Thiohalobacter thiocyanaticus: one gene and its partner. The protein of the gene in region 2 interacts with the protein of the main gene of each other region in a pairwise test. Links are inferred from orthologs where the notes say so. Each region holds a gene or a part of one and is shown on either strand. Other genes may lie near its edges.

Region 1 (8,491 bases), 1.7 Mb from region 2 along the record:
ACAATCTGAAACGACAACAAATCGATGGGTTGCGCTGCGCTTCACCCATCCTACATTAAGGCTTTATGTCGAAAGCAAAGCAACAGACCACCGTGCCCTGCCCCATCTGCGGCAAACCCAGCCGCTGGGCCGAAGACAATCCCTGGCGGCCCTTCTGCTGCGAACGCTGCAAGCTGATCGACCTGGGGGAATGGGTGGCCGAGGAGAAACGCATCCCCGGCCCGCCGCTGGAGGATATCCCCAGCAGCGATGACGGGCAGGATTGAAACAGCGTCACGGAATACACCGAAATATAAGTAGGTCGGGTTAGCGCAGCGTAGCCCGACAGTTGTGCGGACAGACGTCGGGTTACGCCCTTCGGGCTGACCCGACCTACGGTTATATTATTGTTGTCCGTGCCTTCCGTGTATTCCGTGGCGCTTTTGTATCACTCAGTCTCGAACGGAAACACCGCCCGGTAGCGCCGGCCGCTGTCGGATTCGACTTCCACCACCGCCTGCCAGTCGCTGCGCCCCATGGTGCAGACCGGCAGCGTGGCCACGCCCTGCCAGACGTGATCCGCGTCCCGCATCAGGCGGTAACGGTTGCGGCCCATGTCCATATCGACCATCCTGAAGTCCACCTCGATCTGCTGCGGCTGCTCACCCGCAGGCAGGCTGGCCGTGGCACGGATGGCGAAGGGACGCATGACCGGCACCCCCGGTCCCAGTTCGAAGTTGATGCGGGCCCCCTCGGCGCCGGCGGTACAGGAACCGCGATCCGCCCGGCAGTCGGCCTGCTGCAGCTGCAGTTCCACCGGCTGCAGCTGCAGAACGGGCTGGGCCGGGCGGCCCAGATAATGATAGGCGAGCAAGCCTCCGGCCAGCAGTACCAGCAGCCAGCCGGTCCAGGCCATGATCTTCAGACGCGCGGATTTCATCGCTCCTCCTTCTGCACCGCCGCCGGCCACAACCCCCGGATGGCGGCAATTCCCTGACCGCCATGCTGGCGCGCGGTTTCGGCCTCGTCGCGGTGCATCCCCCCCAGGGCATACACCGGCAGCCGCGCTGCCGCGCAGGCAGCGGCAAACCCCGCCCATCCCGCCGGGACCGCATCCGGATGGGTGGATGTGGGCTGCACCGGCCCATACACGGCAAAGTCCAGTTCCAGGGCGGCGGCCCGCTCGAGTTCATCCTGATCGTGGCAGGATGCGCCCACCCACATCTGCGCCGGCAGCGGCCGCTGTTTCAGCCCCTGCAGCTGATCGGCGGTCAGGTGGATGCCGTCGGCGCCCGGCGGCGGTGTCAGGCTGCCCGTGTTCATGAGGATGCGCGCTCCGTGGCGGTGGACCCGTTCGATTGCGGCCTCGACCAGCCCCGCTGGCGGCGTGCGCTTGATGCGCAGCTGCACCAGCTTGATACCCTGCTCCAGTGCCTGGTCCAGGGCGGCGAGAAAGGTGTCGGGCTGCTCCGGCTCGGGCGTGATCAGATAACGCTCGGGCAGTTGCAGCGCGCGCAGAATGGGGACGTTGGCCGGCGGAAACGCCAGGCCCTCCAGTTCAGTCGTACTCACCCAGCGCAGCGGCTGACCCTCGCGGCCATACGGCTCACCGGCCCAGTCCCGCACTTCATACACATCCAGCCGCACCTCGCGGTCGGGATAACGGTAGGGGATACGGATCAGGGGGGTGACGCTACCGGCCCGGATGCCGACTTCCTCCTGAAGTTCCCGCTGCAGGGCGGCGAGGGCGGCTTCGCCCGGTTCGCATTTGCCCCCGGGCAGTTCCCACAGCCCCCCCTGGTGGGCATGATCGTGGCGGCGGCTGACGAGGATGCGATCCCGCTGATCGCGGATCGCGGCCAGGACGATCGGTTCAGGTACGGTATTCGGCGTTGATGCGCACATAGTCGTAGGACAAATCCGTGGTCCAGACGTTCTCGCTCGCCTCGCCGCGCCCCAGGTCGATGCGGATCGCAAGCTCCTCCCGGGCCAGCACCTGCTGCCCGGCAGCCTCGGTGTAGTCCTCGGCGCGGCCGCCGTCGCGCACGATGCAGACATCGTCCAGATGGATGCTCACCCGCTCGAGCACCAGCGCCTCCAGGCCGGCGCGACCGACCGCGGCCAGGATGCGGCCCCAGTTGGGATCGCTGGCGAACAGGGCCGTCTTGACCAGCGGTGAATGGGCCACGGTATAGCCCACCTGCAGGCACTCGGCGCTGCTCGCGCCGCCGCTGACCTGCACCCGCACGAACTTGGTCGCCCCCTCGCCGTCGCGCACGATGGCCTGGGCCAGGAACTGGCACACCTCAGTCAACGCGCCGGCAAAGGCGTCCCATTCCGGCGTGCCGCGTTCGACCTGCACGCCGCTGGCACCGCTGGCCATGAGCATGAGGGCATCGTTGGTGGAGGTGTCGCCGTCGATGGTGATGCGGTTGAAGGAACGCTCGGCGGCCTGCACCAGCAGACCATGCAGGTCGGGGGCCTCGATGCCGGCGTCGGTGCCGATGAAGGCCAGCATGGTAGCCATGTCGGGCCGGATCATGCCCGCGCCCTTGGCGATGCCGGTGAGGGTGACTTCACGCCCGTTCAGTTCGAGCCGGCGCGAAATGCCCTTGGGCACGGTGTCGGTGGTCATGATGCCGGCGGCGGCCGCAAGCCAGCCGTCCTCGTCCAATTCGGCCAGGGCCCCCGGCAGACCGGCCAGGAGGCGGTCCAGCGGCAGCGGCTCGCCGATCACGCCGGTGGAGAAGGGCAGCACCTCGTCGGGCCTGAGGCCGACCTGCGCGGCCAGCGCGCGACAGGTATCGGCGGCGGCATCCAGACCGCGCTGGCCGGTGCCGGCGTTGGCATTGCCGGTGTTGATGACCAGGAAGCGCGGCGCGGCTTCCAGCAGGTGGTGGCGCGCCACCACCACCGGCGCGGCGCAGAAGGCGTTGCGGGTGAACAGGCCGGCGGTGTGGCTGCCCGGGGCCAGTTCGATCACCACCAGGTCGCGGCGGCCCGGCTTCCTGATGCCGGCCGCGGTCGTGCCCAGGCGGATACCGGGCACCGGGAGCAGGGATTCGGGAGGGGTCAATCCAACAGCCATGGTCGATTACTCAAGATCAAGAGCGCCACGGAATACACGGAAAGCACGGACAAATATCTGATCATTGAACTTTGTCATCCCCGCGAAGGCGGGGATCCAGTAACCACAGCGGTATCTGGATTCCCGCCTTCGCGGGAATGACGGGAATCAGTACCTTGCTTTGGTCCGTGCTTTCCGTGTATTCCGTGGCTAAGCGGGGTTAATTATCAGGACAGCTTGCCGTGGCACTGCTTGTACTTCTTGCCTGAACCGCAGGGGCAGGGCTCGTTGCGCCCGACCTTGCGGCCGTCGCGGACGAAGGGTGCCTGTTCCCGCTCGCCCTCGCCGCCGGCCTCGGCCGGTGCAGCAGCGGGCTCCGGTTCCTGGCCCTGCAGGGCGTCGGCCTCGGCATGCTGGAACTGCATGGGCGCGGTCTGCTTGCGCTGCTCCTCGACGGCCTGGACGTCACTTTCCTCGCGCACCTGGACCTTGCTCAGGATTGCCACCACCTCGTGCTTGATGCGCTCGAGCATGGCGGTGAACATCTCGAAGGCCTCGCGCTTGTACTCCTGCTTCGGGTTCTTCTGCGCATAGCCGCGCAGGCCGATACCCTGGCGCAGGTAGTCCATCGCCGCCAGGTGCTCCTTCCAGGCCTGATCCAGCACCTGCAGCATGACGGACTTCTCGAAGTGGCGCATGACCTGCTCGCCGGCGAGTTGTTCCTTGTGCCGGTAGGCCGCGACCAACTCGTCCAGGATCTTCTGCCGCAGGCTCTCCTCGTGCAGGTCGTGGTCCTCGTCCAGCCACTGCTGCACCGGCAGCTTCTGGCCGAACTCGTCCTCCAGTGCCCGTTCCAGCCCGGGAATGTCCCACTGCTCATCGAGGCTGTCAGGCGGGATATAGTTGTCGATGAACTGATTGACCACATCGCTGCGGACCTGCTCGATGGTCTCGCTGATATCCTCCGAGCCCATCAACTCGCTGCGCTGCTCGTAGACGACCTTGCGCTGGTCGTTCGCCACGTCGTCGTATTCCAGCAGCTGCTTACGGATATTGAAGTTGTGCGCCTCGACCTTGCGCTGGGCGTTCTCGATGGCCTTGCTCACCCAGGGGTGCTCGATGGCCTCGCCTTCCTTCATGCCCAGCTTCTGCATCAGGCCGGAGACGCGCTCGGAGGCGAAGATGCGCATCAGGTTGTCTTCCAGCGACAGGTAGAAACGGCTGGAGCCGGGATCCCCCTGGCGGCCGGAACGTCCGCGCAGCTGGTTGTCGATGCGCCGCGACTCGTGGCGCTCAGTGCCGACGATATGCAGGCCGCCGGCATCCAGGACCTGCTGGTGGCGGAACTCCCATTCCTTCTTCGCCCGTGCCACGGCGGTCTCGTCGGAGTTCTCGCCCAGCGCCTCCAGATCGGCGTCCAGGCTGCCGCCGAGCACGATATCGGTGCCGCGGCCGGCCATGTTGGTGGCGATGGTCACCATGCCCGGGCGACCGGCCTGGGTGATGATGTGCGCCTCGCGCTCATGCTGCTTGGCGTTGAGCACCTCGTGCTCGACCTTCTGCTGTTTCAGCAGCTTGCTGAGATACTCCGAGGCCTCGACCGAGGCGGTGCCGACCAGGACCGGCTGGCCGCGCTGTTGGCAGTCGCGGATATCCTCGATGATGGCGTCGAACTTCTCCTTCGTGGTCAGGAACACCAGATCGCCCATATCCTTGCGCACCATCGGGCGGTGGGTGGGGATGACCACCACTTCCAGGCCGTAGATCTGCTGAAACTCGAAGGCCTCGGTATCGGCGGTGCCGGTCATGCCGGAGAGCTTGTCGTAGAGGCGGAAATAGTTCTGGAAGGTGATGGAGGCGTAGGTCTGGCTCTCGTTCTGGATCGGCACCCCTTCCTTGGCCTCGACCGCCTGGTGCAGACCCTCGGACCAGCGCCGGCCCGGCATGGTGCGGCCGGTGAACTCATCGACGATGATGATCTCGTTGTCGCGCACGATGTAGTCCACGTCGCGCTGGTACAGGGCGTGGGCGCGCAGGCCGGCATTGAGGTGGTGCATCAGGGTGAGGTTCGCGGCGTCGTAGAGACTGTCGCCCTCCTTGAGCAGCCCCTCTGCGATGAGCAGTTCCTCGACCTGCTGGTGCCCGGTCTCGCTGAGGTGCACCTGCTTGTTCTTTTCGTCGACGCTGTAATCGCCCTCGCCTTCCTCGTCCTCCTGCCGGACCAGTTTCGGGATCAGCTTGTTGATCGTCACATACAGGTCGGTGTTGTCGTTGGTCGGCCCGGAGATGATCAGCGGCGTGCGCGCCTCGTCGATGAGGATGGAGTCGACCTCGTCGACGATGGCGAAGTTGAGTTCGCGCTGCATGCGGTCTTCCTGGCGGAAGGCCATGTTGTCGCGCAGGTAGTCGAAGCCGAACTCGTTGTTGGTGCCGTAGACGATGTCGCTGGCATAGGCGGCGCGCTTGTCCTCCTGCGACAGACCCGGCACCACCACGCCGGTGCTCATGCCGAGGAAGGCGTAGAGCCGGCCCATCCACTGGGCATCGCGCCGGGCCAGATAGTCATTGACCGTAACCACGTGCACGCCCTTGCCCGGCAGGGCATTGAGATAGGCGGCCAGGGTGGCGACCAGGGTCTTGCCCTCGCCGGTGCGCATTTCGGCGATCTTGCCCTGGTGCAGCACCATGCCGCCGATCAGCTGGACGTCGAAGTGACGCATCTCCAGCACCCGCCGGCCGGCCTCGCGCACCACGGCGAAGGCCTCGGGCAGCAGATCGTCGAGCTTCTCTCCCGCCTCCAGCCGCTGCCGGAACTCGCCGGTTTTGGCGCCGAGCTGCTCATCGGACAGGGCCTGAATGTCATCCTCGAGGGCATTGATGCGGGCAACCACCTTGGACATGCGTTTGACCATGCGGTCGTTGCGGCTGCCGAAAATCTTCTTGATCAGATTGCTGGCCATGTAGGTACTTTCAATGGGTCCGGTTCCGGGCAGAATGGGCCATGATACCGCATGTAGTGGTAAAGGTCAGGGGGGCGTGGGAAGGGCGGGAGCGCAGGAACCGACCGTCATCCCGGCGCAGGCCGGACAGAAGCGCGGAGCGTGTTGAACGCCGGTACGGCGGTCCTTTATGCCCTTCAGGCTGGCAGGGCGAGCGCAGCGGGTAATCCACTGGATTTCGGCCTGCGCCGGGATGACGCGGAAGGATCCGGCCAGCCTCCTCACGCCTTGCCGGGAATCACGAGCGCTTGGCCCAGACGAACCGGGCCGGATCGACCGACTTGCCGTGCTTGAGCACTTCGAAGTGGACATGCGGGCCGGTGGAGCGGCCGCTGGAGCCCATCCTGGCGATCGCCTGGCCGGGCTTGACGTGCTGCCCCACTTCGACCACCAGGTCACGGTTGTGGCCATAGCGGGTCACGTAGCCGTTGCCGTGATTGATTTCGACCAGGTTGCCGTAGCCGTAGCGGCTGCCGGACCAGGTCACGACCCCGGCGGCCACCGCCACCACCTCGGTCCCGGCCTTGCCGGCGAAATCCACGCCGTCGTGCCAGGCCTGCTTGCCGGTGAAGGGGTCGGTGCGCTTGCCGTAGGCGGACGACATCCAGCCGCTGGTCACGGGACGGCCGGTGGGCACGCCCTGCTGCTTCAGGGTCCGGGTGCGCACCACGGATTCCAGTGCCAGCAGCTGCTGCTCGCGGTCATCCAGCACCCGGGACAGCGTGTCCAGTTCCTCGATGAAGTCGGGCACGGCGTAGCCGGCGGTGGCCTCGGCGGCGGGACCGCCCTGGGGGGGAATCTGTTCGAAGTCGAACTCGCCCTGGTCGATATCGGCCATCTCCACCAGGCGCTGGCCCAGGCCCTCCAGACGCAGCACCTGGCCCTGCAGCTGGCCCAGACGCATCGCCAGGGCGTCCAGATGCGCCTGCGATTCCTGCCGGGCCTGGGCCACGGCGCGCTGCTGCTCGGCCACTTCCAGCCGCCACTGCGGCCCGGCGGCCAGTCCGGGCCCGTCCTGGACCTGTCCCAGCTGAAACCCCAGATAGAACAGGCTCGCCGCCAGAAACAGCCCCAGGCTGAGCAGCGGGACGTAGATCCGGGGTCGACTCAGATTGAGACTGCCGGGACGTCCGTGTAGATTGGTGAAGAGAATGATGTTCATGCGCGTGCGCTACTCTAACGGTTTTTGAGACCTGTTTACAAATTCGATGCCAGTTCGCCTGTGAAAGCCGCCAACATCCAGTCTATCGGCCGTTACCTGCGTGGTATTGAGACCACCGGCGGCGCCTCCCTGCGCCAGGCGCTGGCCGCCCATTCCACCCTGGAACAACGGCTGCTGGCACGCCTCCCCGCCCCTCTGCGACCCCATTGCCGACTCGGCCGGATAAGAGATAACACACTGATAGTAATCGTAGATTCTGCCGCCTGGGCGACCCGCCTGAGGTTCCTGTCGGCCCAGTTAGTCAAGCAGTTCGCGGATGACGATTCCGTGACGGTGACCAAGCTGGAAGTGCGAATCCAGCCACAGAATCAGCCCGTCGCCAACCCCCCGCCGGCGCGCCCGGTGGCCCGGCTGTCTGCCGAAAATGCGGCCCTGATCACATCCCTGGCCCGCACCGTAGGCGACGAAAAACTGTCTCGCGCCCTGCAGCGTCTGGCCGGCCGCGGTCGCCGGAGCGATCGAAGCTGAGCCCCGGAAACGCAGCAGGCCCGCATACGCGGGCCTGCTGGCGTGAGGGAGAACGCAGAGAAGTCAGGCCGAAGGCACCGGCCGCAGATAGGCGGCCGGGGCGGCCGCCGCCTCATCCTCGAAGCTGACCGTCTCCCAGGCCTCGGCATCGGCCAGCAGGGCCCGCAGCAGGCGGTTGTTCAGGGCGTGTCCTGACTTGTGGCCGTGGAAGGCGCCGATCAGGCCGTGGCCGAGCAGGTAGAGGTCACCGACCGCGTCCAGGATCTTGTGCTTGACGAACTCGTCCTCGTAGCGCAGCCCGTCCTCGTTCAGCACCCGGTAGTCGTCCACCACAATGGCGTTGTCCAGACTGCCGCCCAGCGCCAGCCGGCGCTCGCGCAGCTGCTCGATCTCGCGCATGAAACCGAAGGTGCGGGCGCGGCTGACCTCGCGCACGAATGAGGTGGTGGAGAAATCGATCTCCACGCACTGGGCATGGCCGTGGAAGACCGGATGATCGAACTCGATGGTGAACCCCACCTTGAAGCCGTCGAAGGGCTCGAGGCTGGCCCACTTGTCGCCCTCCTCGATCCGCACCGGCCGCTTGATGCGCACAAAGCGCTTGGGCGCGTTCTGCTCCTCGATGCCGGCCGACTGCACCAGGAACACGAAGGGACCCGCGCTGCCGTCCATGATCGGCACCTCGGGCGCGCTCAGATCCACCCAGGCATTGTCGATCCCCAGCCCGGCGAAGGCCGACAGCAGATGTTCGACCGT
Region 2 (5,491 bases):
GATACTGACCGCATCATCTCGCCCGCCGTGGATTCGCCCGAGGAGGCGCGTATCGACCGCGCCATCCGACCCCACCGCCTGGCCGACTATGTCGGCCAGCCGCAGGTGCGCGAGCAGATGGAGATCTTCATCGGCGCGGCGCGGGGCCGGGGCGAGGCGCTGGACCATGTGCTGATCTTCGGCCCGCCCGGCCTGGGCAAGACTACCCTGGCCCACATCATCGCTGCCGAACTGGATGTGAACCTGCGCCACACCTCCGGCCCGGTGCTGGAGAAGCCCGGCGATCTGGCCGCGCTGCTGACCAACCTGGAGCCGCATGACGTCCTGTTCGTGGACGAGATCCACCGCCTCAGCCCCGTGGTCGAGGAGGTGCTGTACCCGGCCATGGAGGACTACCAGCTCGACATCATGATCGGCGAGGGGCCGGCGGCGCGTTCCATCAAGCTGGATCTGCCGCCCTTTACCCTGGTCGGTGCGACCACCCGCGCCGGGCTTTTGACTTCGCCATTGCGTGACCGGTTCGGCATTGTGCAGCGGCTTGAGTTCTATAGCATTGCGGACCTGACCCGCATCGTGCAGCGTTCGGCCGGCATCCTGGGCGTGGACATGGACCCGGCCGGGGCCGAGGAGGTGGCCCGGCGCTCGCGCGGCACCCCGCGCATTGCCAACCGGCTGCTGCGGCGGGTACGCGATTACGCCCAGGTCAAGGCGCAGGGACGGGTCGATGCCGCGGTGGCGCAGCAGGCGATGGAACTGCTCAACGTCGACAGCCATGGTTTCGATATCATGGACCGCAAGCTGCTCGGCGCGTTGATCGAGAAGTTCGACGGCGGCCCCGTCGGCATCGACAGCCTGGCGGCGGCCATCGGCGAGGAACGCGGCACGCTGGAGGATGTGATCGAGCCCTACCTGATCCAGCAGGGCTTCATGATGCGCACCGCGCGGGGCCGGATCGCCACGCGCCATGCCTATCTGCATTTCGGCATCACCCCGCCGGAATCCCTGACCGCCCGGGCCGAGGCCTCGCTGTCGCTGTTCGACGATCCGGCGTGAACAGCGGGCAGGCGCCGGTTGCCTGCGAAGGCGGGTATCCATGTCTGAGCGATATCTGGATTCCCCATGCGCGGAAATGACGGAAAGTGTGATAAGGAATCTATTCTGATAACGCCTGTCTGATGGAGCAGCGAACAACACAAGCCGTGTTCTACTGGCCGGTGCGCGTCTACTACGAGGACACCGACAGCGGCGGCGTCGTCTACTACGCCAACTACCTCCGGTTCATGGAACGCGCGCGCACCGAATACCTGCGCAGTCTGGGCTTCGAGCAGGACCGGCTCCAGCGCGAGGCAGGCATCATCTTTGCAGTACGTTCTGTGAACATCGAGTATCTGCGCCCGGCGCGTTTCAACATGGAACTCGAGGTCAGTGCGCGGGTCGTGGCCGCAGGCCGGGCCAGCCTGGAATTCGAGCAGCTGGTGCTGGAGGCGGGCAGGCGTGAAACGCCCCTGTGCACGGGACAGGTCCGCATTGCCTGCCTGGATGCCGGGAGTTTCCGGCCCCGCGCCATACCTGATTACATTGCGAAGGAGATCTGAATGTCGACGGACTTGTCGATGCTGCATCTGATACTCGGCGCCAGCCCGGTGGTGCAGCTGGTGATGCTGCTGCTGGTTGCCCTGTCGCTGTTGTCCTGGACCCTGATCTTCCATAAATGGAAGAAGCTCGGCGCGGCGCAGCGCGATGCGAAGGACTTCGAGCAGCAGTTCTGGTCCGGAGGTGAGCTGGCCGCCCTGTACCAGCAGGTCGCGGCCCGTGAGCAGGACAACGAGGGCATGGCCGACATCTTCGAGGCCGGTTTCAAGGAATACAGCCGCCTGCGCAAGCAGCCTCAGGTCGAGGGCGGTGCCATGGTCGAGGGGGCCCAGCGGGCCATGCGCGTGGCGCTCTCACGGGAGGAGGACCGGCTGGAGGCCGGGCTGTCCTTCCTGGCTACGGTCGGTTCCACCAGCCCCTACATCGGCCTGTTCGGCACCGTGTGGGGCATCATGAATGCCTTCCGCTCGCTCGGTAATGTGCATCAGGCCACCCTGGCCATGGTCGCCCCCGGTATTGCCGAGGCCCTCATCGCCACCGCCATGGGCCTGTTCGCTGCCATCCCCGCGGTCATTGCCTACAACCGCTTCTCCAACGATGTCGAGCGGCTGGCCAATCGCTACGACAATTTCCTGGAGGAATTCGTCGCCCTGCTGCACCGCCAGTCGTTGACGGCAAGGAAGGACTGACATGGCGCGTCAGCGGCACAAGAAGCGGCCGATGGCCGAAATCAATGTGGTGCCCTACATTGATGTTATGCTGGTCATGCTGGTGATCTTCATGATCACCGCGCCGCTGCTCACCCAGGGTGTGCATGTCTCGCTGCCCAGCGCCGATGCCCAGCCGCTGTCGCAGGACAGCGAGGAGCCGCTGCAGGTGACGGTCGATGCCGGCGGCAACTTCTATCTGAACGTGGGCGATGATCCCGATCAGCCGATCGATGCCGGGACCCTGGTCCAGCGCAGCGCGGCGGTGCTGCGCAACAAGCCGAATACCCCGGTGCTGGTGCGGGGGGATTCCGGCGTGGCCTATGGCACGGTGGTCCGTGCCATGGTGCTGCTGCAGCAGGCCGGCGCCCCCAATGTCGGGCTGGTTACGGAACCGCCGGAGGCGGCCTCGCCTTGAGAGCCCTGTGGAAACTGTTCCGGGAGACGCCGCAGGCCTTCATCTATGCCCTGCTGGTGCACTTGGTGCTGGTCGCCTTCCTGGCTGTCAGCCTGGACTGGACCCCCAAACCGCAGCTGCAGGCCTCCAGTGAACCGGTGATCGAAGCCGTGGCGATGGACGAGGCGCAGGTCCAGGCCGAACTGGACAAGCTCAAGGCGGCCGAGGAACGCGAACAGGCCGAGGCCGAGGCCCGGCTGCGCGAGGCCGAGGAGAAGCGGCGTCAGGCCGAAGCCGCCCGCCAGGCGGAACAACAGCGGCTGGAGAAGCTCAAACAGGAGCAGGCCGCCGAGGCCGCGCGTCAGGCCGAACTCAAGCGCCAGCAGGAGGCCGAGGCCAGGCGGTTGGAGGAACTCCGACAGCAGCAGCAGGCGCTGGTCCGCAAGCAGGAACAGGAGCGCAAGCGTCTGGCAGAACTGGAGGCCCGGCGCAAGGCGGAAGCCGAGGCCAGACGCAAGGCCGAAGAGGAGGCCCGGCGCAAGGCGGAAGCCGAGGCCCGACGCAAGGCCGAAGAGGAGGCCCGGCGCAAGGCTGAAGAGGAGGCCCGGCGCAAGGCCGAGGAGGAAGCCCGCCGCAAGGCCGAGGAGGAAGCCCGGCGCAAGGCCGAGGAAGAGGCCCGGCGCCAGGCCGAACAGGCCCTGCAGCAGCAGCTGGAGGCGGAGCGCCAGGCGCTGGCCGCGGCCGAGGCCGAGCGCGTGGTCAGCCGCTATGTGGCGGCCATCCAGCAGAAGGTGGAGCGCAACTGGATCCAGCCGCCGGGCAGCCGCCAGGGCCTGACCTGTGTCGTTCAGGTCGGTCTGATCCCGGGCGGTGAGGTTACCCGCGTGAGTATCGTCACCGGCAGCGGCGACGCGGCCTTCGACCGCTCGGTGGAGGCTGCCGTGTGGCGCTCCAGCCCGCTGCCGCTGCCGCCCGACAACCAGTATTTCGATCGTTTCCGTAATCTGAAATTCCGCTTTTCACCCGGATGATGCACTGAGGTCATGATGAAGAGGATTATCGCTGTCTTCCTGTTGCTGCTGTTCTGGTCGGGGCTGCAGCCGGCCCGGGCCGAGTTGACCATCGAGATCACCTCCGGCATCGAAGGCGCGCTGCCGATCGCAGTGGTGCCCTTCGCCTGGAACGGCCCGGGGGCGCCGCCCGAGGACGTGGCGGAGATCGTCGCCGCGGATCTGGCCCGCAGCGGTCAGTTCGCGCCGCTGCCCCGGGCCGATATGCTGTCCCGGCCGGCCCGTCCCGAGGATATCCGCTACCGCGACTGGCGCGCCGTGGGCGTGGACAACCTGGTCATCGGACGTATCGTGCCGCGTGAGGGCGGTGGCTACACCGTCGAATTCCGTCTGTTCGATGTCTTCCGCGGTCGCCAGCTGACCGGCTACAGCTTTCCCACCAGCGGCGAGCGCCTGCGCGAGACCGCGCACCGGGTGGCCGACATCGTCTACGAGACCCTGACCGGCGAGCGCGGTGCCTTCCGCACCTGGATCGCCTACGTCACCGTGACCGGCAGCGGCGATGAACGCCGCTACAGCCTGCAGGTGGCTGACTCCGACGGCTATAACCCGCGCACCGTGCTGCGCTCGCGTCAGCCGCTGATGTCGCCGTCCTGGTCGCCGGACGCCCGCCGCCTGGCCTATGTCACCTTCGAGCAGGAAACCGCCGAGGTGTATGTCCAGGAACTGGCCACCGGGCAGCGGCGCAAGGTCGCCTCCTATCAGGGCATCAACGGTGCCCCGGCCTGGTCGCCGGACGGCAGGCAGCTGGCGTTAACCCTGTCACAGGACGGCAACGCCGAAATCTATATCCTGTCGCTGGACTCCGACCGTCTGCGGCGCCTGACCCGGCATCCGGCCATCGATACCGAGCCGGCCTGGGCCCCCGACGGCCGCAGTCTGGTCTTCACCTCGGACCGCGGGGGCAGTCCGCAGCTCTACCGGCTGGCGGTCGACGGCGGCCGGCCCGAACGCCTGACCTTCGAGGGCGGCTATAATGCCAGTGCGGATTTCGCCCCTGACGGCAAGCGCCTGGCGCTGCTGCACCGCGACGGCCGCGGTAATTACCGGGTGGCGGTGCAGGACCTGGAGCGGGGCATGCTGACCCTGGTCAGCGAGGGCCGGCTGGACGAGTCCCCCTCGTTCGCGCCCAATGGCCGCATGATTCTGTATGCCACCGAGGCAGGCGGACGCGGGGTGCTGGCGGCGGCCTCGGTCGACGGCCGGGTGGGCCAGCGGCTGCGGCTGCAGGAGGGCGAGGTGCGCGAACCGGCCTGGTCGCCCTTTCTCGAATGATCTGACAAACAACATCAACGTGATTGAATAAGAGGAGTCGATGCAATGCACATCAGGAATGGACTGATCGGGATTCTGGCCCTGGCGCTGCTGGGCGGCTGCGGGACCATGGACAAGCGTGCCGACGGCGATGTGGCCGTGGAGGATCGCAGTGCCGCGGCGGGTGCCGAAGGCATGGAGGGGGCACAGGCCAGGGGCCTGGGTGCCGACGGGGACCTGCGCGGCCTGGCGCTGGATGACCCCAGCAGCCCCCTGGCCACCCGCACCATCTACTTCGAGTTCGACTCCAGCGAGGTGGCTGCCGCGGATCGCGAGCTCGTCTCCGCCCATGCCCGTTACCTGGCCGCCAATCCGCAGCAGCAGGTGGTGCTGGAAGGCCACGCCGACGAACGCGGCTCGCGCGAGTACAACATCGGTCTGGGTGATCGCAGAGCCCAGTCGGTGCGCCG

What was found.
Region 1: the proteins of ybgC (region 2) and secA interact in binary tests that used the Escherichia coli proteins (3 or more experiments, as listed by UniProt). The link is inferred for Thiohalobacter thiocyanaticus from one-to-one orthologs.

The regions. Positions count from the first base shown.
Region 1 is NZ_AP018052.1:2,812,237-2,820,727, forward strand. Bases 3,074-6,352 are described here. They hold secA (preprotein translocase subunit SecA), read right to left. Parts: upstream 6,007-6,352; coding sequence 3,274-6,006; downstream 3,074-3,273. Other genes in these bases: CFK21_RS12975 (M23 family metallopeptidase), read right to left, coding at 6,284-6,352. Also shown: cell division protein ZapD, read left to right, coding at 1-9; DNA gyrase inhibitor YacG, read left to right, coding at 66-266; CFK21_RS12955 (hypothetical protein), read right to left, coding at 428-919; CFK21_RS12960 (Nudix family hydrolase), read right to left, coding at 916-1,884; bifunctional glutamate N-acetyltransferase/amino-acid acetyltransferase ArgJ, read right to left, coding at 1,853-3,067; more of CFK21_RS12975, read right to left, coding at 6,353-7,207; CFK21_RS12980 (DUF721 domain-containing protein), read left to right, coding at 7,268-7,735; lpxC (UDP-3-O-acyl-N-acetylglucosamine deacetylase), read right to left, coding at 7,799-8,491. UniProt on the Escherichia coli protein: Required for protein export, interacts with the SecYEG preprotein conducting channel.
Region 2 is NZ_AP018052.1:1,138,256-1,143,746, forward strand. Bases 1-2,885 are described here. They hold ybgC (tol-pal system-associated acyl-CoA thioesterase), read left to right. Parts: upstream 1-1,175; coding sequence 1,176-1,595; downstream 1,596-2,885. Other genes in these bases: ruvB (Holliday junction branch migration DNA helicase RuvB), read left to right, coding at 1-1,053; tolQ (protein TolQ), read left to right, coding at 1,596-2,282; tolR (protein TolR), read left to right, coding at 2,284-2,718; tolA (cell envelope integrity protein TolA), read left to right, coding at 2,715-2,885. In the rest of the region: more of tolA, read left to right, coding at 2,886-3,728; Tol-Pal system beta propeller repeat protein TolB, read left to right, coding at 3,744-5,042; peptidoglycan-associated lipoprotein Pal, read left to right, coding at 5,088-5,491.